Regions from separate parts of the Virgibacillus salinus genome, predicted to be linked through region 3. Evidence: riboswitches for the same ligand, from Rfam matches in the RefSeq annotation. Region 3 holds a riboswitch; each other region holds the start of a gene.
What was found. Region 3 has a riboswitch for S-adenosylmethionine ahead of BLS02_RS04085 (methionine ABC transporter ATP-binding protein). Riboswitches for the same ligand answer to the same signal wherever they lie in the genome.
Positions count from the first base shown of each region.

Region 1 (8,161 bases), 570 kb from region 3:
TACTGGCACATCACTTCGCATATGCTTACTGACAGAGTCATACATGACATCCTGAATTCGTTTAATCCAATCCTCTTTCTCCATTAGTATAGGATTAAATGTAGCAGACCAATATTGTTTGAAAGCTATTGGATCATTAGGTTTTTTAATAAAGTAATGACCAGGTTCAACTTTATTAATCCCTGCTGTCATTGTCATTGGCTCAGGTGCGAACTGAAAACTTAAATAGTGCTGTAATGCTTCACTATTTACCTTTTCATCTTCCATCATTAATGTAATACTCTTCTTCTCAGAAGCAAATACGATCCCCTCACCAATTTCATGGTAAAATAGCGGCTTGATACCAAATGGGTCCCTGGCACCATATAGTGTTCCTAGCTCTTTGTCCCAAATCAATATGGAGAACATGCCCCTAAGGAACTGAAATGCATCCTCCTTATGCTTCGAAAATAGTGCCGCAATTACTTCCGTATCAGACTCTGTTGTGAATTCATATCCTTCAGCCTGTAATTCGTTTCTTAATTCCAAATAATTGTATATCTCACCATTGAAAACAAGCCACATCTTTTCATCATCATAGCTTAAAGGCTGCGCCCCGTATTCTATATCAATTATACTTAACCTTCGAAAACCAAAAGAAACGAAGTCATCATGAAAATAACCTTCATCATCAGGACCTCTATGAGACATAATATTATTTTGTTCTCTAAATATATTTTTATATACATCGTTTGGTTTGCCAGGATTATTACGTAGAATACCGATAAATCCACACATTATTTATCCCTCTTTCTTATAAAAATTTCTTATGATAGTCTTTGCTGAATTTGAAATGTGTTTACTTTTCTTATTTATAGTTATTAAAAGCATTTCCATTTCTAAATTTATTAGACAGAATTGGTGTTAGTCAACAATCTCAAAGCTTTTCAGCATGTAATCAAATCTTGCACCATGACCTTCAGCTGCCTCTAAGAAATAACTTTGCTTAATAACAAACACCTGATTATTTTTTGTTTCTGTTATATAATATTTTTCAATTGGTGTGTCCCACTGCTGTCCTGTTTTGCCAGCCTCATTCGTATATCCTGGACCAATCCCCCTGATCACGACACCATTAATAGGGGTATTAACTTGTTCTTCCTGTCTCAATTCCATTTTGTTGTCAGCCAAGGAGTTCTTAATGGATTCGACCATCTCTTCAGTGGTTGCTTCCTTACGCATGATTTCCATTGAAACTTCCGGATACCTGTCTGCCAGTTCCTGCTCAGGTACAATCCGGTCACTGCTATCTCCTTCAACCATCTTATAGCGTGAATCATCAATATAGATAACATAACGGAGCTCTTCATTTGCTTCTAACTGTACGTCGCTATCCTCCTTATGCCCTTCAATTTCAATCTCCTGCTCCTTCTCCTCGACAAACATATCCTTCAGACTTTGTATCATGGCCTGACCTGGATCTGTCATGCCGAAAACAGCAATTGCGACGATTGCAGCAGCAGTTAGTCCGGAGATAATGCCTCTCTTTTTCCCTTTCTTTTTATGGGAGTCTGGTGATTGAAATAGCTCTGTATTAATTTTATTCCATGTCTCATTCTTTAATTCCGAAGCCGAATTTGTATCTTTTTTTAATTCATCTTCTATTTTTTTGTCCAGCTCTTTTTCATTCATCCTTCATCCCTCCCATCGCAACTTTTAACCGTTGTCTTCCTTTATATAGCCTTGACTTAATCGTATTTACATTTGCTCCAAGCATTTTGGCAATTTCTTTTTCGGTAAAGCCATTTAAGTACTTTAATGTCAGGATAGTTCGGTCTTTATCATCTAGTTCATCGAGCCCCAGTTCCAACTCATCAAACTGCCTGTCTTTCTCGGCATTACGGTTTAACTGGTCCAATAACCGGTCCGATTCAATATTTATTGCTTGTTTAGACCTTTTTGATAAATAACTCCTGCTTTCATTTATTAATATTTGATAAAACCACGGTTTAAATGGTCTCTTCACATCAAAAGTTTCAATATTACGGTAAATTTTAATAAATGTCTCTTGAACAATATCTGACGCATCGCTTCTGTTTTTCGTAATCGAGTAGGCGGTTCGAAGTGCATAGTCCGCGTGTTTTTCATATAAACACTTAAATGCTTCATGATCACCTTTCTTTATTTTTTTAATAAGTTTAGACTCATTCTCATTCAATGACTTATACACTCCCTTCAAAACATTCCTACTATATATACGAGTGAAATCAAATAAAAGTTTTCGTCATATAAAAAAAAGATATTGCATGAGCAATATCTTTTGAATAATGTCTATTATTTTTTTACTAAAGCTTGCAATTCTTCTACTTTATCTGTTTTTTCCCAAGGGAAAAGGATGTCTGTTCTGCCAAAATGCCCGTATGCTGCAGTATTTCTAAATATTGGTCTCTGTAAGTCAAGCATTCGAATAATACCGGCTGGACGCAAATCAAATAATTTGCGAACCGCTGTAACCAAAGCTTCTTCACTCACCACACCAGTACCAAAAGTATCGATTGCAATGGAAACAGGTTCAGCAACTCCGATTGCGTATGCTACTTGAACTTCACACGTTTTAGCAAGATCCGCAGCTACAATGTTTTTGGCTACATAACGAGCTGCATATGCACCGGAACGATCTACCTTCGTGGAGTCCTTTCCACTGAAAGCTCCTCCGCCATGGCGCGCATAGCCGCCATATGTGTCAACAATTATTTTACGACCTGTCAAGCCTGCATCCCCTTGTGGGCCTCCAATAACAAAGCGACCTGTCGGGTTAATAAAATACTTTGTTGATTCATCCAGTAGATTCGCTGGTACAACGGGGCGAATTACATGTTCGATCAAATCTTTCTCTATTTGATCTGAAGCTATATCCTGGTGATGCTGCGTTGAAATAACAATAGTATCCACTTTTACGGGATTATCATGTTCATCATACTCAACAGTCACCTGTGTTTTGCCATCGGGACGCAGGTAATCCAATATATTCTCTTTACGCGCATCTGCTAATCTCTTTGCTAATTTATGTGCCAGCGAGATTGCTAAAGGCATTAATTCCTCTGTTTCATTACAGGCAAAGCCAAACATAAGCCCTTGGTCACCTGCTCCAATTGAAGCGATTTCCTCATCACTCATTTTACCTTGACGCGATTCTAAAGCATTGTCCACTCCACCAGCAATATCCGCAGATTGCTCATCGATTGCAGTAAGTACTGCACATGTATCAGCATCAAAGCCAAATTTTGCCCGCGTATACCCAATATCTTTAATTGTTTGACGTACAATAGCAGGAATATCTACGTATGTAGAAGTAGTAATTTCTCCTGACACTAAGACTAATCCTGTTGTCACAGTTGTTTCACATGCGACCCTGGCATTAGAGTCACTTGATAATATTTCATCTAAGATTGCATCTGAAATCTGATCACAAATTTTATCTGGATGCCCTTCGGTTACAGATTCAGATGTGAATAATCGACGATTCGAAGCCATTTGGCTAAATCCTCCCTAAAATTATGGTACGGAACTCTAACTTTTCAGTATTTGTTCATCATTAAATTATGTTTTATAAAAACAAAAAACCCTTCCTGCATCATGAGGAAAGGAATTGTGGCCTTTCGCTCTTATTGTTCAAGGATATATCCTTGCACCAGATTAGCACCTTTTCACTAAAGTGACGGTTGCCGGGCTTCACAGGGTCTGTCCCTCCACCAACTCTGAATAAGAGAGTGTCCGTTCGACAATTATCGTATCGAAATAGCCTTGCGATGTCAACTATTTGCTAGTTATATACACGATTGCCACTAAAAATTCATATAAATAATCATGTTATTAGTATGGACTATTTTAATTAATGTGTTATACTAATAAACAGATTTAGATAATCAGATAATTGAACGTTATCGCCTTTCCATACAAATCCATCAAAAAGGTAGGTATTACAAATGAAAACGGTGGAACAATCACTATTTTTAAAAGATTTACTTTCGCACAATAATTTACAAAAAAACCTTGCTGTACCTAAGTTAGTTGAAAAAATTTTATCGCGTAAAGAAGGTACTCTAACCGCAACAGGAGCAGTTTGTGCAACTACTGGTCAATATACTGGCCGTTCTCCCAAAGACAAATTCATTGTACGTGACGATATTTGTGAAGAATTTATCGATTGGGGTCTGGTGAATCAAGCAATAGATGAAGAGTCATTCGAAAGACTTTATGAGAAAGTTATCACCTATTTAAAGAACAAGGAAGAGCTATTTCAATTTAAAGGATATGCTGGTGCTGATGAAAAATACCGCCTGCCTATTGAAGTTATAAACGAATATGCATGGCATAATTTATTCGCTCGCCAATTATTTATTACACCGACAGATGAGGAATTAAAGACCCATCAATCCGAATTCACTGTTGTGTCTGCTCCTACATACAAAGCAGATCCAGAGGTGGATGGGACAAATTCCGAAACGTTTATACTGATATCGTTTAAAAAACGAATTATTTTAATTGGTGGTACCGAGTATGCTGGGGAAATCAAGAAATCCATTTTCTCGATAATGAATTACCTATTACCACAACGTGACATTTTATCCATGCATTGTTCAGCGAATGTTGGCCAGGAAGGTGATGTTGCATTGTTTTTCGGTCTATCCGGGACAGGTAAAACAACATTATCTGCTGATCCATACCGCCGTTTAATTGGCGATGATGAACACGGATGGAGCCCAAACGGTGTATTTAACATTGAAGGTGGCTGTTACGCAAAATGTATCAATCTGTCACAGGATAAAGAACCACAAATTTACAATGCCATCCGTTTTGGTTCAGTACTTGAAAATGTAATTCTTGAAGATGAGTCACGCTTACCTGATTATGATGACACATCATTAACTGAAAACACAAGGGCAGCATATCCACTTGAAAATATTGATAATATTACTTCACCAAGTATTGCTGGTCACCCTAACACAATAATTTTTCTAACAGCTGATGCATCTGGGACATTACCGCCAATAAGCAAATTAACAAAAGAACAGGCGATGTATCACTTTTTAAGTGGATATACGAGCAAACTGGCTGGAACAGAACGTGGCGTAACAGAGCCACAAGCAACTTTCTCAGCTTGTTTTGGCTCACCGTTTCTCCCATTAGCGCCATCAACATATGCAAAAATGCTTGGCGATAAAATAGACCAGTATAACTCTAGTGTATTTTTGGTTAACACCGGTTGGACTGGTGGTTCCTATGGAATTGGAAAACGCATGAAACTATCATACACAAGGGCAATGATACACGCTGCGTTAGAAGGTGAACTCAATACAGTTGAAACAACCCACGATGATGTTTTTGGACTTAAGATTCCAATGCATGTACCTGGAGTACCCGATGAAGTACTTGTACCAAAGAAGACCTGGGAAGATAAAGCAGCGTATGACATGGAAGCAAAAGCACTTGCAATGAAATTTCATGAAAACTTTAAGAAATTTAAGTTAGCAAGTAACGATATTAAGGAAGCAGGTCCTTTATACCGATCTGTATAACTATGGTTTCCTCATCCCAAAAGGATTTTAATATATGAAGGAAAAGTTTTGACAGCACATGCTGACAACCGTTCTCGATTTTTCGAGGGCGGTTTTTTTTGTTTTTTGTCTCTAACATATAGGCATTCACACAATTTTTTTAAATCGCATAGGCTATGATGACAAAATACAACCTGGAATATGCGAATAAAAAATGAATATACCGATGTATGTTAATGTTTTTTTGCTTATCTTTGGAAAACCAATGCACGAATAGCTGAGTTTAAATACTTCGAAATCAGCTTAGGAGGGAAGCCCATGACTTTTCTTACCTTAGATCGCGTTTCACACCATTACTTTTCAAAAAAAAATTATATAAAAACACTCGACAATATATCTTTTTCTGTCAAAGAGGGAGAAATTGTTACCCTCTTAGGTCCCAATGGCTGCGGAAAGTCAACAATACTATCTATAATAGCAGGAATTATCAAGCAATCAACAGGAGAGGTGTTAATACAACAGCAACCAATCAATAAATCTGAACCCGCAATAGGCTATATGCTCCAACAAGATTATTTATTCCCTTGGAAAACAATAATTGATAACGTACTTATTGGGCCTAAAATTGGTAATAATCAAACAGAAGCAATAAAAGGTAAAGCATCATATCTTTTAGAAGAAGCTGGATTAATAAATGTAACTCATGTATATCCAAGTTCCTTATCAAGGGGAATGCGTCAGCGAGTTGCTCTAATTCGTACATTAATAACTGATCCAAAAATTATATTATTAGATGAACCATTTTCAATACTCGACTATCAAACTAAGGTAAAGCTGGAAGATTTAATGTTACGGTTTCTTAAAATGTACAACAAAACAACAATATTGGTAACCCATGATATTGGTGAAGCTATTGCTATGAGTGACCGTATAATCCTAATGGATGCTAATACTAGATCAATTGAAAAAACATTCGAAGTCCCTTTGGAATTACGAGATGAAGCACCATTTTCAGTAAGAAGACATCCAAAATACCAGCTGCTATTCGAGAAAATCTGGGAAGAGTTAGAAGTAAACACGTCTAGAACAAAGATAGTGGGTCAATAATATGAAGCTTGAATCAGATCATCAACTTCATAACAACTATAAAAACCAACTAAGTTATGAAAGAAAGATCATCTTTTTGTGGCAATTAATTATACTAGTCTCCTTTATCGCTCTTTGGGAAATAGCTAGCAGAATGTACTGGATAAATCCATTGATGTTTAGTTCCCCTTCTGAAATTTCAAGCATACTACTGAAGAAGTTTTCAGATGGATCAATAACCACGCACATACAGGTTACTCTGTTTGAAACAGTTTTAGGCTTTCTAATAGGAACCATCGCTGGGAACATATTCGCTGCTGTTTTATGGTCATCATCGCGGCTTTCCAGAATAATGAACCCCTTTTTAGTTGTTTTATATGCAATGCCTAAGGTTGCCTTTGCCCCCATCTTTATCGTCGCAATTGGTCCTGACTATGTATCTGCAATCGCTATGAGTGCAATCATTTCTGCAACCATTACCACCCTTGTTATATATACTGCCTTTCTCGAGGTTGACCCAAACTATGAAAGAGTATTAAAAAGCTTCGGTGCTAATAGAAGACAGGTCTTTAGAGAAGCCGTATTCCCGGCATCCTTACCTGCAATGTTATCAATCTTAAAAGTAAATGTAGGTTTATCATGGGTGGGAGTTATCGTTGGAGAGTTCCTGATTTCAAAAGAAGGATTAGGATATCTAATCATTAGGGGCTTTCAAGAGTTTGACTTTCCACTCGTTATATCCATTCTGGTAGTAATTGCCCTGTGTGCTGTAATCATGTACAAAATCGCAGAACGTTTAGAGAGATGGTTTATTAAAAATACAAACTAAAAATCGCCTGTAATGGGCGATTTTAGTTTTTCTCTCTATTTATGAACTCCATACAGTATGATAAAACTCCATCTTTCATAATAAAACTATACAATTTATTCTGCCTAACATTCTCTGGAACCTTTTTTAACATAACAGGTCCTTCTGTTTCATAATAGGTCTCTTGAGGAATTAGTTCTTTGATTTCAGCAAAGTAGACATTTTTAATAATGTTACCACCTTTACCTGCAACATAATATTGTCCAATATACCTTATTGAATCAATAGTTCCTCCAGTTTCTTCCATGACCTCTCGAACAGCTGCTTCCTGTGCGGTTTCACCCTTTTCTACTTTCCCACCCGGAAATTCCAATCCGCGGTCCTTGTGTCTGGTTAGTAGCCAATCATCTTTTAATTTACAAATAACCCATACATGTTTCGGTTTTTTTGAAAAAGGATGGTCATCAAATGATAGCTTTACTTCATTATGGTAATAATCTTTGAATGTATACATTATTTCAACTGCTTTCATATTCGACTAGTAGCATTAATATTCGATGTCTGTTATTTTCCATTTATCATTATATGTGAATTCGATTTTCACCGTATACGCCCCATCTAAATCAGATTTATTTTCCTGCACAACTTTAACTACATTGCTTTCTTTTTCTATCATATCATAGTCATTTTTTTCGTTAAACCATGGCGGAGTTTCAGTGGGAACTATATA
Region 1 covers NZ_FNKD01000001.1:1,419,153-1,427,313, reverse strand. The annotation lists gene asnB (asparagine synthase (glutamine-hydrolyzing)) at 1-777, opposite strand, end outside; gene BLS02_RS06740 (hypothetical protein) at 904-1,671, opposite strand; gene BLS02_RS06735 (RNA polymerase sigma factor) at 1,664-2,197, opposite strand; gene metK (methionine adenosyltransferase) at 2,314-3,513, opposite strand; SAM riboswitch class I at 3,642-3,748, opposite strand; gene pckA (phosphoenolpyruvate carboxykinase (ATP)) at 3,966-5,558, shown strand; gene BLS02_RS06720 (ABC transporter ATP-binding protein) at 5,856-6,644, shown strand; gene BLS02_RS06715 (ABC transporter permease) at 6,646-7,452, shown strand; gene ytkD (RNA deprotection pyrophosphohydrolase) at 7,475-7,945, opposite strand; gene BLS02_RS06705 (hypothetical protein) at 7,979-8,161, opposite strand, start outside.
Region 1: linked by a shared signal. The riboswitch ahead of metK (methionine adenosyltransferase) and the one ahead of BLS02_RS04085 (methionine ABC transporter ATP-binding protein) in region 3 are both predicted to bind S-adenosylmethionine.

Region 2 (8,161 bases), on a different contig from region 3:
TATTGAAGACGAGGTAACACGAAATCAAATAAATGCTTTCATTAGACAACTAGAAGAGAACAAGGATAACGGCTTTGTAGAACTTGATTTTGGAGAAGTGGATGATAGTTTTTTAATCAAAACTAAACCCGGTCCAGAACAAGTTATTCTTTTGACTGATGTCTATTGCGGAAGTTCAGGCGATTCATTTGTTGAGCTTTGCAAAAATTCTTCAAAGGTCACTGTAATTGGAAGACCAACATTAGGTTTAAATGATTATTCTAATCTTGCCATTATGAGTTGGGAGAACAAATTCAAACTATCGTATCCTACGTCAAAATTATCCACCGTTGATGAAGGAAAGGGTATGAGCGGAGTTGGAATCCAACCTGATATTTATATTCCTTGGACACCAGATCATATAGACGTTGATTTGGATGTTAAAAAGGCACTTGAGTTTATTTAATTGTGGGGAGGGACTTAATGGGACATTTAATTCTTTCTGGTGGTGGAGATAAGGAGCAATCGAAGGAAATTGACCAATATTTTATAGAACACATTAATCCGAGCAAACCATTGCTATATATTCCTATTGCAATGAATGGAATTATTCCCTATGAAGAATGTTTTAAGTGGGCGTACAGTGTTTTTAACCCATTAGGGATAGAAGTCACTATGTGGACCAATATAGATAACAAATCTTTTGATGATCTTAAAGAGTTCTCGGCAATTTATATCGGTGGCGGAAATACATTTAACTTATTAAGGGAGTTTAGGATATCTCAATTTGATAGCCTTTTAAAGGAGTACATAGAGAACGACGGTATTGTCTATGGAGGGAGTGCCGGAGCAATAATATTGGGTTCAAACATCATGACCTGTGCTCACATGGACCCAAACAACACAGATTTACAAAGCATTAATGGGCTTAATCTTATAAGTGACTATTCCATTTGGTGTCATTTTGAAGCTGATAATGAAAGTTTGATATCGAGCTTTATCAAAGATTATAAGAAGTCTGTTATTGCATTAAGAGAAGGAACTGGTGTCACTGTTAGTGATGAAGGTATAAGAGTAATAGGGAATTCATCAGCCATTTCTTTTACAAATAAGGGAAAAGTATTGACTCATCCAGGTTCCTTTATTTAAAGTACTTCTTTTTGAAATTAACCAGATTAAGCGGGGGATATAATGAATGCAGGAGAGAAAGTAGCAATCATTGCGGATATTCATGGAAATAGTGCGGCTTTGAAGGCTGTTATGGATGATATTGATAAAGATGAACAAATAGAACACATTTATTGTCTTGGGGATTTAATCGGTATTGGTCATGAAACAAATGAAGTTCTTGAGTTGTTATTTTCCCGTAACAATATATCTTTTGTGATGGGAAATCATGATGAAGCAGTTTTAAAAATACTTGATGGAAATGAGCCAGGGAGTGTTGGAGATGAAAGGGAGCACCATAAATGGATTGCCTCACGGCTGGATGAGAAACTTATCTCTAAGCTCAAAAGTATTCCAATGAGACAAAATGCAAGAATAAACGGAAAGGACTTTTTGTTTGTACATTATCACTTGAATGGACGAGATGAATTTTTGCCAATTGATAATCAACCAACTTCACAAAGACTTGATGACATTTATGAATTAACTGATGTGGATGTTATTTGTTTTGGACACCATCATACAGTTCACCATTTTAAGTCTAAAGAAAGACTTTACCTTAACCCGAGTTCATTAGGTTGTACCTCTAAACCCCTTGCACCATATGCTAAATTGCGGGTTGGGGATTTTGGTCAAATTGACGTTTCCTTTATTGAAGTATCCTATGATAACAAGGAATTTTTACTTGGATATGAAAAGCTGAATGTTCCAGCTGGAGATGATATTCTCAAAATCTTCCACGGCAATCAACATTTAAACTATATCCAGAATCTATAATTGGAATGGATATAACTCAGGATTTGAATACCAGTAAGGAGTTACTATAAATGAGTTTCAAAAAACGATTATTAATTGCTATTTGTTTTTTTGGGGTATCATTAACTTTCATATTTTGGAGTTTAAAACCAAGTGTATTTCAATCTTTTTTACTTATTATTACAGCTATGTGTGCAAGTTTTATTTTAAAGTGGAGAAGAAAGGATAATGAAAACAGATAATCTAATAATGCTAAATGTCTCTACTATGCATTACTCATGGGGGTTATTGTTGCTTTAGATGGCACAGTAAGAGTTGTTACCAAATCCGGCGGTGTTAAGCTATATGCCTTTTGTGATATTTATCGGTTTAATAGGTTCAAAGATCCAAAAGTAAAGGAGTTAACATCGTATGTAATGGAAGTAAATGAATAGCGAAAAAAATTTTATAAAAAAGTCTCCCTTTTTATGACTTTTTCTGTTAGTATATGCTAAGTGGAATTTGACGCAATCAAAAATGGGGGGACAGAGTGATGAGAAATACGTTAATTACAATTATTTGGATTACTGGCATTTATTGTTTTTGTCATATTTTATTTGATTTAAATACGAACCAATCATTAATATTGTTAGGTAAGGATATGCAGATTACGATTAGTCTATTAACTAAGGTAATTGAGTTACTATTTTTGGTTAGTCTGTTCATCTATACATTTAAGTACACGGAGAAAAGTCCAGCAAAAAATTGTCAGTAGATTAAAAGAAGCTTGCAGAGAAATCGTATTCTCTGCAAGCTTCTTTATTTAGCAGTTAAGAAAGTATAACTACTTTCTTACTGCATAAGTGCAACTATGGCATTCACCAAAAGGTTTGGCGAATGCCAAGTTTTCTAATTACTTGTTAGAAATGCCCCAAACCTCTTCAGTCAGGTCAACAATATATTTCAGTTTATTCCATTGTTGCTCTTCCGTTAATTTATTGCCATGATGTGTTGAAGCAAAGCCGCACTGTGGGCTTAAAGATAGTTGTTCGAGTGGCACATATTGTGATGCTTCTTTAATACGTGCTTTAATTGTTTCTTTGTCTTCAAGTTCTCCGTTCTTCGATGTTATAAGACCTAATACGACTTGTGCACCGCCGTTTGGAATATGTTCAAGTGGTTTGAAATCCCCTGAGCGATCGTCATCATATTCCAGGAAGAAGCCGTCTACTTTTTCTTTTGCCAATAATGTAGGAGCGATAAGAGCATAGCTTCCTTCAAATGCCCAGGTAGACTGGTAGTTTCCTCGGCATAAGTGTGTTGTTACAATTAAGTCCTCAGGCTTATTCTTTAAAGCGCCATTAACTACTCGTAACGCCAGGTCAATTAAATCTTCTCTTGAATATTTTCCCTCATTAAATGGGATATCTGGAGCGGATAGTCCAGCGATGTATACATCATCTAATTGCAAGTACCGTACACCAGCATCGTAAAATGCTTTGATTGCATCCTGGTAGGTTTTAATAATATCACTTGCATAGTCTTCGATGTTTGGATAGATATCTGTATTGTGAATGCCGGCGTTAAATAGCTGGTTAGGACTAGGAATAGCTTGCTTTACGAGTGCCCGGCCATCAACAATATCGTTTAAATCAGTGAAATCTTTTAGGAATGGATGGTCAGGGTTAAATGAAATCTTTCCAGTATTCCGTACGTCATATTTCTCTGTTTCCAATCCCTCGAATTGATATCCTTGCTCAGGTACATATCCTTCAATTCCGTTTAGATGCTCCAGAAAGTCCAAGTGAAACCATGTACGGCGAAACTCCCCATCTGTAACAACTTCTAAGCCAAGTTCAATTTGCTTATCAACCACACGCTTGATTTCTTTTGTCTCGACCTCGCGTAATTGTTCTGCTGTAAGTTTGCCTTCCTTGTAATCTAGTCTTGCTTTGTGTAAATTATCCGGGCGTAGTAAACTTCCAACGTGCTCTGCTCTGAATGGTGGTGCTTTTGTTAACGATACTGACATATATATTCCTTCTTTCTGTTTTTAGTTTTGTAGAATTGTATTTTTTTAAGCTTTTAACCGGTAGCTCTGATTATGTTCTTGAAGTGTTTTGTCTGTCCCAAACAAGAAATGCTTCTCCATGTCTGGGGAATATTTTGAGTTTACTGTTTTAACTCCAACAGCTTCAGCTACTGAACGCAGCATTGCTGGTGATGCTCCGCAACATAGGCCGATATAATTTATCCCGATGTCGTTTGCCTCTTTTGCCCAGGCTGCCAGTTCGTATCGGTTATGGTAAAGCGGATCAAGCGCAGTCGGAAAAGTTGTTTCTAAAGGCAGATGGCAGCTGCATCCTCCATCCGGTAAATTAAAGAATGTCGGGTTTTCCTCTGAAGTACGGTATGGGATAGGGAGTCCACCCACATAGCCATCTACATTGTTACGTATGTCAGCAAGGTAAGGTTGCATCGTTTCAGGACCACGGAAACAATTCATGCCCACAACCAGTGCGCCACTTTCAGAAAGTATTTTACAGGATTCTTCAACAGTGTAGCCATCCCTCAATACATTCTCTCCCATTAGTCCAAACGTGATGACTGCTGGTAAATCCTGTTTCAGAATTTCTTCCAGGGCTATTTGTGCCTCTTCATGGTAATAGAACGTTTCCCCATTAATGAAATCGACGCCCTCTTCCTTACACCATTTTATCATTTCGGCAAAAATACCTCTGACCTTAGTCTTGGATTCAGGGTCTTCGGGATCGAAAATATTAGTATTTGAGATATTTCCAGCCACCAACGCTTCTTCGCTGGGATGTTCTTTAGCAACCTCTTTTGCTAAGCGAACCGCATTTCGGTTTAATGGTTCTAATAGATCTTCTTTGCCAATAATGCGCATTTTTTCCCTGTGTGCATTATACGTAAAGGCTAATACAACGTCTGAGCCTGCGTACATATAATCCCTATATGCCTGTTTCAGTGCTTCGGGGTTATCAAGTGCAACCTCTGGAACAAATGATCCTGCTTGCAAATACCCTCTACGTTCTAATTCAAATAAATACCCTTCACCAACAATAACAGTTCCATCTTTTAAACGTTCTTCTAAACTGCGCTTCAATCGTTTTCCTCCTCTTAAATAAAATAAAAAAACCCACTTCTGAAAATAGAAGAGGGTTTGAAACCGTTAAGTATCACTCTCCTTATCTTCAAGCTTTAAGCATTTCAGCTTCTGGAATTAGCACAGTATTTAAAATCTGTTGCTGAGGTTTCAATGGGCCAGTCCCTCCACCTCTCTGGATAAGAAAATTATTCAATTTTGTATTATTGAATACAATACAACTCTTGCAAATGAATGTCAAGAATATTTTTAGCATTTGAAACACTTTGATTTACTAAACAAGCTTAAGCCACTGATTTGCCGGATCCTCATTCCGCTATTCACCCTTTTTACCCATTTTTTTCATTGATATTGGGTAAATAACGGAACGAGGATCCGTTTCAAACCTTACAGAGCGGATTTTTACCCATTTAGCGGAACCACGATCCGCTCCATTACTTTGAGATTCACATTCCGATCCTCTCGCCACTCATTTTTGCTATTGTGTCATTAATATTCATCATAACAGCGTTAAACTTTCTTGCTTTAATTAAACTATACTGCTTAATTAGGTGTAATCGTTCGGGCGAACAGCATCGGAAGTGGATTAGATAGCCCGGAATCAGCAGAATTCGCCTGGGAACCAGCGAAGATAAACACCATCAAAATTTAAATCCTTTTTCAGGGTTGTTTGAACGAGGGATATGTTAAAATTACGTTAGAGTATTGTTGTAGAGGAGGCCAATCCATGAATGTCGTATCCATTGACTTTGAGACGGCGAATGAAAAGAGAAACAGTCCATGTGCTATTGGTGTTGTTGTCGCCAATGAAAATGGAATTGTTGATGAATTTTATAGTTTAATAAATCCAATGATGCATTTCAGTTCGTTTAATACGCGTATTCATGGGATACGAGAGGAAGATGTGGCAGATGCGCCGACGTTCTCAGAATTGTGGCCGACACTTAATGATTATTTATCTCATAACATAGTTATTGCACATAACGCCAGTTTTGATATGAGTGTGATTCGAAATACATTGGACTACTTTAACCTTACATATCCTGAAATGGATTATCTTTGTACGGTGAATATTTCTAAAAGAGTTTGGCCCGAGTTAGAGAATCATAAGTTAAATACGGTAGCTGGTTATCACGGTATTTCCTTCGAGCATCACCATGCACTTGAGGATGCTAGGGTTGCTGCCAAAATTTTAATGAAGGCTTTTGAGACATACGAGACGGATGAGATGGATATATTTCTAAAGAGGTGCAGTATTTCGAAAGGGAGAATTTATGAACGGGGATATTTTCCGCCGAAAGTGAAGCGGGCGAAACGGAGTAGAAAGCTTTATTTCTAAAAAATATCAAGGGGAGTTGGATTGCATATGAGGATACTTGTTGTAGGTGCAGCTGGGACAATTGGCAAAGAGATTGTAAGAGAGTTAGGAGAGAATCACTCAATAATTCGCGCTGGACGAAATGGGGCAGATGTTTCTGTTGATATTACTTCCGAGGATAGCATCAGAGAAATGTATAAACAAATTGGTAAAGTAGAAGCTGTAGTCAATGCATCTGGTGGTGCGAATTTTAAAGCTGTTTCTGAATTAACACCGGAACTAAATGAAAAAGGAATTGAAAGTAAACTTAAAGGGCAAATAAATCTTGTCCTGCTAGGTATGGAATATGTAAATGACGGTGGCAGTTTCACGTTAACAACAGGTGTGATGATGGATGATCCGATTCCACTGGGTGCGTCTGCAGCAATGGCAAATGGTGGCGTCAAGGCATTCGTTAAAGCATCATCAATTGAAATGCCTAGAGGTATTCGCATAAATAGTGTAAGTCCTAATATTGTACAGGAGTCATGGGAAAAGCTTGGTAAATTCTTTGCAGGGTTTGATCCTGTTCCTGCAGGTCGTGTGGCTCGTGCTTTTGTTAAAAGTGTTGATGGTATGCAAACTGGTAATAACTATGAAGTCTATTAAGGAGGAATCAATGTGGCAGATCTTAAATATGAGATAATCGAAACAGTAGCTGTGCTATCAGAGTCGCCAAAAGGATGGACGAAAGAGCTTAACCTGGTAAGCTGGAATGGGCGTGATCCCAAATATGACCTTAGAGACTGGGCACCGGACAAAGAGAAAATGGGAAAAGGGGTTACATTGACTGAAGAGGAATTATATAAATTGAAAGCGGCATTATCTGAACTTGATTAACTTCACATAGAAATCGTGTATGGCGCTGGGTCCAAAGCAATTTTTGTGTTTTGGACTCGCTATTTTGTAACAAACGTACAAGTTTTCTGCATAAATGTTAACAATAATGTAAAATAGCGGTAATACATAAAACAGGAATGAATTGGAGGACATGAAATTGAATACAAAACGTTGGATTGCACTTGGTGTAGCGGTTGTTTTATTTGTCGTTTCACTAGGTTTTCAAGCTGTAACGAGTGTAGTAACAGCTGATTTTGAAAAAATGTTTAACTTCCCGGATTCATCGCAGAAATTTCAAGAAGAGGTTGTCGAGGAAGGATCAGGCAATAAGATTGCAGTACTTGAACTGGATGGAGTAATTCAAAATGCATCTACAGCATCCTTGCTTAATACAGGAGGATATAATCATGAGCGATTCCTGGAAATGCTTGAAGCAGCTGGGGAAGACTCAACTGTTAACGGCATTATTTTACGTGTAAATACACCTGGCGGGGGCGTTGTAGAAAGCGATGAAATACATGACAAGATTGTTAAGATAAAAGAAGAGCATGACAAGCCTGTATATGTATCAATGGGGAATACAGCAGCATCAGGGGGATATTATATCTCTGCTCCTGCCGATAAAATCGTTGCGCATTCTGCAACATTGACAGGTTCAATTGGTGTTATTATGGAGAGCTTTAATTTTGCGGAATTTGCGAATGAACATGGTATTAAATTTAATACGATTAAGAGTGGCGAGTTCAAGGATATTATGTCGCAGTCACGTCAAATGACCGATGAAGAACGAGAAATTTTGCAGACGATGATTGATAATTTATACGGAGATTTTGTGGATGTGATCGTGGAAGGCCGTGACATGTCAGAGTCGAAAGTCCGTGAGCTTGGCGATGGCCGTGTGTATACCGGAGAACAAGCTGCAAATAATGGTCTTGTTGATGAGCTTGGGTCTCTCA
Region 2 covers NZ_FNKD01000003.1:234,791-242,951, forward strand. The annotation lists gene BLS02_RS13205 (S41 family peptidase) at 1-445, shown strand, start outside; gene BLS02_RS13210 (Type 1 glutamine amidotransferase-like domain-containing protein) at 463-1,128, shown strand; gene BLS02_RS13215 (metallophosphoesterase family protein) at 1,171-1,923, shown strand; gene BLS02_RS13220 (hypothetical protein) at 2,435-2,656, shown strand; gene BLS02_RS13225 (5-methyltetrahydropteroyltriglutamate--homocysteine S-methyltransferase) at 2,795-3,913, opposite strand; gene BLS02_RS13230 (homocysteine S-methyltransferase family protein) at 3,959-5,008, opposite strand; SAM riboswitch class I at 5,088-5,194, opposite strand; gene BLS02_RS13235 (3'-5' exonuclease) at 5,736-6,347, shown strand; gene BLS02_RS13240 (short chain dehydrogenase) at 6,375-6,974, shown strand; gene BLS02_RS13245 (YdbC family protein) at 6,987-7,205, shown strand; gene sppA (signal peptide peptidase SppA) at 7,363-8,161, shown strand, end outside.
Region 2: linked by a shared signal. The riboswitch ahead of BLS02_RS13230 (homocysteine S-methyltransferase family protein) and the one ahead of BLS02_RS04085 (methionine ABC transporter ATP-binding protein) in region 3 are both predicted to bind S-adenosylmethionine.

Region 3 (8,161 bases):
GAAGGCATAACTTCTCACACCTCTCCCTTTATGTTAACTGTTTCCATTATATTAGAAAATTCGGCTTATCGCCACGCTCAATGACGAAAGCTCTTGTTACACTTATTCCAGTAAGAAAGTATTTATGTTAATTGCGAACAAATTACAAAGAAACTTTTCAGCTAGCTGCTCAAATAAAAAGCTCTGACCAATAAGGACAGAACTAGCTTTTTACTACTCGTTTAATATCCCGGAAATTCTTCAGTAATGATATTATCATCATTTACCCCTGCTTCAATTAGCATTTCCCGCATATCCCATACCATACCAGGTGGACCAGACAGATAATATATTGGCACATTTACATCTGAAATATACTTTTTAAGCATATCAGCATCAATATGACCACTTTCCCCATTCCAATTTGAGTCGGCTCTTGTCATTACAGGAACAAATGTAAATTTACCATTTTTCTCTGCAAATGCTTCAAAGTCATTCAGAAATGGTGCATCGTCAGGTGTTTTATTCGAATACAATAACGTCATGTCATGTGAAGTTTTGTCAATGGTTGCTTGGGCAATCATGCTCCGTACTGGAGTGATGCCAATACCTCCTATTATAAATACGGCAGGTGTTGATTCCGTTTTATGAAGGGAAAAATCGCCATATGGTCCATTAAATTCAACCTCCTCACCATCTGGTAAATCCTTTAATACCTGCTTATAAGCAGAATCACGTATTCTTGTCGCAGTAGCTAATTTATTTTCAGCCGGCGCATATACAAAGGAAAAGTCTCTTGAATTCCCTTTTTCATCTGACTCACTCGGTTCAATTAAATTAAACTCACCAAATTGTCCTGCCTTAAATTCAAGTCCATCAGGATTTTCCCAGTGAAACAGCATAGTGTCATTCGCAATAACTTCTTTTTTAATTAATTTAATTGTATTAGACACTTTATTCAGCTCCCTTCCATCTCAATCAAACAATCTATTTAGCTTTACCCAATATAGCCAAATTTCAATCAAAAGCGTCGTCGTGCCTGTCACTCCCCGGTATTTGTCATTATATGTCGAACAGAAACTGAAAAGGATGCGCTCCATTACGGAAACGCATCCTTCGACTTATTCTATATCAGATACTTTTACAACTGCTTTCCCCAGATTTGCTCCCTGGAATAAATCCAGAAATGCATCAATTGTCTGGTCGAATCCTTCTGTAATTGTTTCTTCGTATTGTATTTTTCCTGCCTGCAGCCATCCAGCTAATGCTTCAGATCCTTCTTTAAAACGGGAAGCATAATCACCAACAGTGAAACCTTTCATTAACGCGCTTGATTTAATCAGGTAGCCTTGGACACGTAAACCAATATCGGCCTCCTGGTTATTATAGGAAGAAATCGCTCCACAAACAGGGATACGCGCAAATTTATTCAATAGTGGAAGAACGGCATCACCAATTTCCCCGCCAACATTTTCATAATAAACGTCAATTCCGTTAGGACACGCATTTGCCAATGCCGTTTTAATGTCCACCGTTTTATAGTTAATCGCAGCATCAAATCCTAGCTCATTTTTAAGGTATTCTATTTTTTCATTCGAACCGGCAATACCAACGACATATGCTCCTTTAATTTTGGCAATCTGGCCTACAACAGAACCGACAGCACCGGCTGCTCCTGATACAACGACTGTTTCACCTTCCTTTGGCTCGGCTATATCAAGCAGTCCGAAATAAGCTGTTAGGCCTGTCATTCCTAACACACTTAAATAAGCAGATGCTGGGGCAAGTTTCGTGTCAATTTTCCGTATCCCGGATTGGTCTACAACCGTATACTCCTGCCATCCTAACGCGCCCGTTACAACATCATTTTTTTCAAAATGTGCGGACTTCGATTCAATAACCTGTCCTATCACAGCGCTTGTAATTACGGAGTCCAATTCAAATGGCGGGACATAAGACTTCACATTATTCATTCTTCCTCTTAAATAAGGGTCCACCGATATATAGTTAGTACGAATAAGCACTTCACCTTCAGCCGGCTCTCCAATTGGTACTTCGGCAAATTCAAAGTCCTCTTTTGTAGGCGTTCCTGATGGTCTTTTTATAAGTTTAATTTGTTGTTGCAAACGAGTCATCCTTTCTTTTTTTAAAACCTTAGTTACTATCCAAATATAACACCAATGCAACTCTATATACCAATAAGTAAGCTGTCATCTTATTAAAAGGCTGACAGCTTAATCAAATTTATTCCTTATCCCTGATTGTTAGGGCGAACAACCACTTCATTAACATCTACATTTTCCGGCTGATTTACAGCATAGAATACAGCCTCAGCAATGTCCTCACTATTCAGTGGCGTCATTGACCCGGCACTTTTTTTAAAGTTAGAAAGAACTTCTTCATCTGTGATCGTATTTGTAAGCTCCGTCTGAACTGCACCTGGAGAAATGGATGTTGTACGGATGTTGCTTTGTGCCACTTCTTTTGCTAGTCCCTCCATCATAATACGAACTGCAAACTTCGTCCCTGAGTACACCGCACTGCTTGGAAATACCTCATGCCCAGCAACGGAAGATGTCGTTAAAATATGGCCAGCGTTTTTCTCTAGCATATGCGGAAGTACTGCTGCTACACCATAAAGCACTCCCTTGATGTTGACATCAACCATTCTGTCCCACTCATCTATCTTCAGATTTTTCATGAAGGATAAAGGCATTAACCCTGCATTATTGAAAAGAACATCTATTTGACCGTATTCCTTTATAGCAAAATCAGCAAGTTCCTGCATTTGTTCTCTCGATGTAACATCTGTTTTCTTTATAGCAATGCTGCCATTTTCAGAGCTGATTTTATTTTTAATTTCTTCTAATCGTTCTTCTCTGCGTGCAGCAAGGACAACATTGGCTCCTTCATTAGCAAACTTTTCGGCTGTTGCTTCACCAATACCGCTGCTTGCACCAGTAATAACAATTGTTTTCCCTGTCATATTACCCACATATATCACTCCATTAATTAGTCTAATACAGTATTTTCCCCTGCATAACCATTTTTAAACGAAGCAATGTATAACTGCCAAAAAAAATATCGAGTACCACGATTACGTGATACTCGATATTCGATAATAGACTTTATTTCATCCACGTAGGCTTGCCAAATCCTTTAAACTGCTCATCAATAATCTTTTCAAACTCTGCTGATTCAATTACCTCTTTAATATCCTTAGCCCATTTTGTGTCAATATCTTTCGTATTAACAACCACCCGGTTTCGATAATCATCAGGCATTTCTTCAAGTACTAATGCCTCCAGCAGATCCAAATCTGCTGCTAAGGCATAATTCCCGGGTACTGCAGCTAAATCCTCACTTTCTACGGTTCTTGGTAGCTGTCCTGCCTCTATTTGTTGGAACTTCAGATTATTTGGATTTTCAACAACATCCTCTATTGTTGCACGTAATGGGTCAATACCATCCTTTATCGTTATCAGGCCAGCATCTTGCAACATAAGCAACGTTCTAGCTAAATTAGTTGGGTCATTTGCGATTGTGATTGTGCTTCCATCTTTAATATCTTTCAGCGTATCAAACTTATTTGAATAAACACCCATAGGAGCTGTAGGTACTATTTTTACCTCAGACAACTCCATATTATGTTCCTTTTCAAATGCTTCATAGTATATTTTATGCTGGAATAGATTCGCATCCAAATCTCCATTGTCTAACGCTTTATTCGGTTGAATATAGTCACTGAATTCTGTATTTTTAACGGTATATCCTTTTTCTTCAAGTAATGGCTCCAATGCCTTTGTCACCATGTCACTGTAAGGTCCAGTCGTCGCCCCAAATTCGATTGTCTTATCATCTCCATCATCACCAGATGCCTCGCCCGACCCACAAGCTGCAAGTACCAATGCTGCCAATAACATTACTAGTAATCCTAATCCTTTTTTCATTTTAAATTTCCTCCTCATTATCGTTTATTAACTGTTTTTGCTATAAAATCACCTGTGTACTGAATCACTTGTACCATTACAATCAGGACTATAACAGTCGTATACATGACCAAATCATCGTAGCGGTAATAGCCATATCGAATTGCTAAATCACCGATACCTCCACCGCCAATCGTACCTGCCATCGCTGAAAATCCGATTAAACTAATCGTTGTTATCGTCAGTCCACTTATGATCCCTGGCTTTATCTCAGGTAAAATAATATCCTTAATAATCATCCATGGTGACGCACCGACAGAAATGGCCGCTTCTATAACCCCTTTATCAATTTCCCTGGCTGCTGATTCTACTATTCTTGCAAAAAAAGGAATAGCTGCAACTGACAAGGGTACTGCTGCTGCAGTAGGACCAATTGTCGTACCTAAAAGACTGTTCGTTAACGGTAATAGGAAAACAAGCAGAATGATAAACGGAATTGACCGAACAAGATTGGTAATCACCCCTGCAACGCTTTTCACAAGTTTATTTTCCAAAAAGAACCCTTTGTCCGTTACATATAAAATTATTCCAAGTGGAAGACCGATTACAATAGCAACCAATAATGCTACTCCAACCATATAAAGTGTTTGAAAGAAAGCAGTATTCAGTTCCGGTAAGATTTCAATCAAGCGACTAAATTCCATTTTGAATCACCTCCACCTGTTTCACCCTATCCTCTAAATAAGCGATAGCTTTTTCAATTTCATCCTTATCACCATTTAACTCCATAATAAAAATACCAAGTGGAGCATCCTGTATGTATTCAACTTTCCCATGTAAAATATTCGCACTAACTCGAAAGCCCTGCATCATATCGGATACGATTGCTTCCTCAGCAAGCTTTCCGCGAAATTGAAGCTTAACCAATGTACCTTTGCATGATTCAAGCAATTTTTCAGGCAAAGAAAATTGCAATACTGTTTCAATAAAGTTCTTCGTTAACTCCTCCTTTGGATCAGAGAAGATATCATAAACAGGTCCTTCTTCAATAATTCGCCCATCCTGCATCACAGCACACCGTTGACAAATTTCCTTGACAACCTCCATCTCATGGGTAATGACAACAATTGTGATACCAAGCTCTTTATTAATTTTTTTCAATAAAGCTAAAATAGATTTGGTGGTACTTGGATCGAGCGACGATGTTGCCTCGTCACAAAGCAATACTTTAGGATTATTCGCAAGCGCCCTGGCTATACTGACACGTTGCTTCTGACCACCGCTTAACTGTGATGGATAATGATTAATCTTGTCAGATAAACCAACCAGTTCCAATAATTCTACCACCCTATCTTTTCGGGCAACCTTATCAATTCCAGCAGCCTTTAACGCGAACGAAACATTTTCAAAAACCGTTTTAGAAGCAACTAAATGAAATCCTTGAAAAATCATCCCAATCGATTGTCTTGCTGTTCGCAAAGCTTTTGGAGGTAAGGTTAACAAATTCACACCATCAACGAGGACTGCTCCTGAAGTCGGCCGTTCCAAAATGTTCATGCATCGAAGCAACGTGCTTTTACCTGCGCCACTATAGCCGACAATTCCATATACCTCCCCTTTGCTCACATTTAGAGATACGTCGTCTACACCCACAACCTTTTGATGCTTCGATTGGTATACCTTTTCTATCTCTTGAAGTTCTATCATCACCTAACCTCCTTTAGATTAGAAAACTTGGCATTTGTTAAAAGAATTCTTTTGAAAGCTTATTTAGCTTTCTTAGAACCTCTGATAATTTTTGGGATGCAAGTCTTCCTTAATGGCGAATGCCTAAAAAACCCCCTCTTCCAAAATGAAAGAGGGGGTTGATTATGTATTCAATCCTTATCTCTCAGAATGGTAAACATCATTCTGCAGGAATTAGCACCACACCTTAAAGGTAGGTTGCTGTGACATCGTAGAGCCTGATCCCTCCGTCACTCTGGATAAGATATTTAATTTTTTTAATTAGTACGACTAATATTATATTTATTCCGTATTTTTGTCAACAGCAAATTTTTAACAATGCAACTTACTTCTCTACTGTAGTGAAATCATGGTAAACTAGAATCGTATATATTAGCAGTTAAAAAAATTACTGCATAAGTGCAACTAAGGCACTCGACATTAAAGCTTGGTGAATGCCAAGTCTTATAAAAATGGGGGAAATGAATGGGTAAACGAATATTACTTTTTATAATAACAAACATTCTAGTTTTAACGACGATTATAATCGCCTGGTCGCTAATTACAACTTATACAGGGATTAGCGGTTCGTTTGAAAATAGCAGTGGTTATTTGGGAATTGATTATGCATCACTAATGGTATTCAGCTTGCTGGTAGGTTTCATAGGATCGTTCTTCTCACTGGCAATATCACGCTGGATTGCCAAGAAAATGATGAAGGTCAAAGTGCTGGATCCGAATGGCCAATTATCAGCACATGAACGCGCTGTAGTTGAAAAGGTTCATCGACTTTCTCGTGCAGCTGGATTAGTTCATATGCCTGAGGTTGGAATTTACCAATCTGGCGAAGTCAATGCATTTGCGACAGGCCCTACCAAGAAACGATCGCTTGTTGCTGTTTCAGCTGGTCTATTGAACAACTTGGACGATAAAGCGGTTGAAGGTGTCATTGCCCATGAGGTAGCCCACGTATCTAACGGCGACATGGTAACCATGACATTATTACAGGGAATTGTTAACACGTTTGTAGTCTTCTTCTCAAGGATTGCAGCAATTATTGCGTCACGATTTGTGCGCGAAGAAATGCAATTTGTCGTCCGTTTCGCGGCGATTATTGTTTTCCAAATCTTATTCTCAATTCTTGGAAGTATCGTCGTAAGTGCTTACTCAAGACACCGAGAATATCATGCTGACCGTGGAGGCGCAGATTTAGCTGGTCGGGATAAAATGGCCCATGCGCTGCGTTCATTGAAAAATAACGTTGGCCGAGCTAGTGTGAATGATCGTACCGATGATTCAGCAGTTCAGACAATGAAGATAAATGGAAAAAGCGGTCTAATCTCACTCTTCTCATCTCACCCGGATATCGATGAGAGAATTAAACGATTAGAACAGCGCTAACTTTTAACGGGTATTTAGGATAAACAATAAATCGCTTATGAATTAGGGGTACAAACCACACGTGGATTTGTACCCCTTTTTAATTGGCTTCAGTTATTTTAACATTGCGATTAAACTCAAGACGCATTATGTTTAAACTATTCGCAACGAACGCTAAATGCAGGTGGATCCCCGGCTCCTATTTATATAGTTATTAGATCCAGAAATTAATGAATAACCCAGCAAATTATGGGAAAAGTAGAAAAAACAAGGAGGTATAACACTATGAAGAAGTTTCTGCTTTTCATTGGTATTGTTCCAATTACAAGTCTAATGTTAGTTGGATTTAACAACGCGGAACAGCATTCCGATGTACGCGGAATGCATGAGCTTAGTAATAAGGAAGACATTTTAAGAGGTACCAGTGAAGTGATTACCACTACAGAAGAATTAAAAGAGTTAACAGAATCTGATGAAAATAATAGTACTGAAATTAATCAACTCGGGGAAGAAATCGAAAAAAGGTGGGACCGGATCGAAAAGAAAGTCGAAATGGATTACCCAGAAGATTACACACATATCGAGGAGAGTCTGTACCCGTTAATTGCAATGGCTAATAGAGAAATACCCAACAAAAAACAACTTCATGATTTGTCCAAAGAAACACTAGAAAAGCTAGAGAACTTTAAGAAGAAGATTAATTAAGTCTAGCGGGACGGAGGGGACAGGTTCATCGTCCCGCTGACGGAGTATGCCCCCTCCATCCCCCTACTCAGCTAATTCGTACTCATGAGCCCAAACTTTCATTTCGGGTTCCCATTTCATTCCAGGATGTATGGATAAAATGGCGTTCTTATATCCGTCCGCATTTTGGTAGCCTTCCTGCATTGCATCTTTATCTGTTATTTCGCCAAGTTTTTGTTCATAGACATTCGTTACAATACACTTCTGACCTTTAAGTGTCATGACCTCACCAATATCTGCATAACGTCCATTTCGGCGGGTTGCAGTTTTTTTGCCGTTAATTACCTTATCTATATCTGCTTCAATTGTAACCAGTTTATCAATCGCACACGTTTTTGGTGGTAAAGCGTTATTCTGTTCTGCCATTACGTAACCTCTCCTTTGTTTATCTAATTCAATTATAT
Region 3 covers NZ_FNKD01000001.1:850,432-858,592, reverse strand. The annotation lists gene BLS02_RS04115 (NAD(P)-dependent oxidoreductase) at 1-8, opposite strand, end outside; gene BLS02_RS04110 (FAD-dependent oxidoreductase) at 222-932, opposite strand; gene BLS02_RS04105 (NADP-dependent oxidoreductase) at 1,101-2,114, opposite strand; gene BLS02_RS04100 (SDR family oxidoreductase) at 2,231-2,965, opposite strand; gene BLS02_RS04095 (MetQ/NlpA family ABC transporter substrate-binding protein) at 3,108-3,929, opposite strand; gene BLS02_RS04090 (methionine ABC transporter permease) at 3,947-4,612, opposite strand; gene BLS02_RS04085 (methionine ABC transporter ATP-binding protein) at 4,602-5,615, opposite strand; SAM riboswitch class I at 5,790-5,900, opposite strand; gene htpX (protease HtpX) at 6,120-7,034, shown strand; gene BLS02_RS04075 (hypothetical protein) at 7,299-7,718, shown strand; gene BLS02_RS04070 (ASCH domain-containing protein) at 7,782-8,123, opposite strand.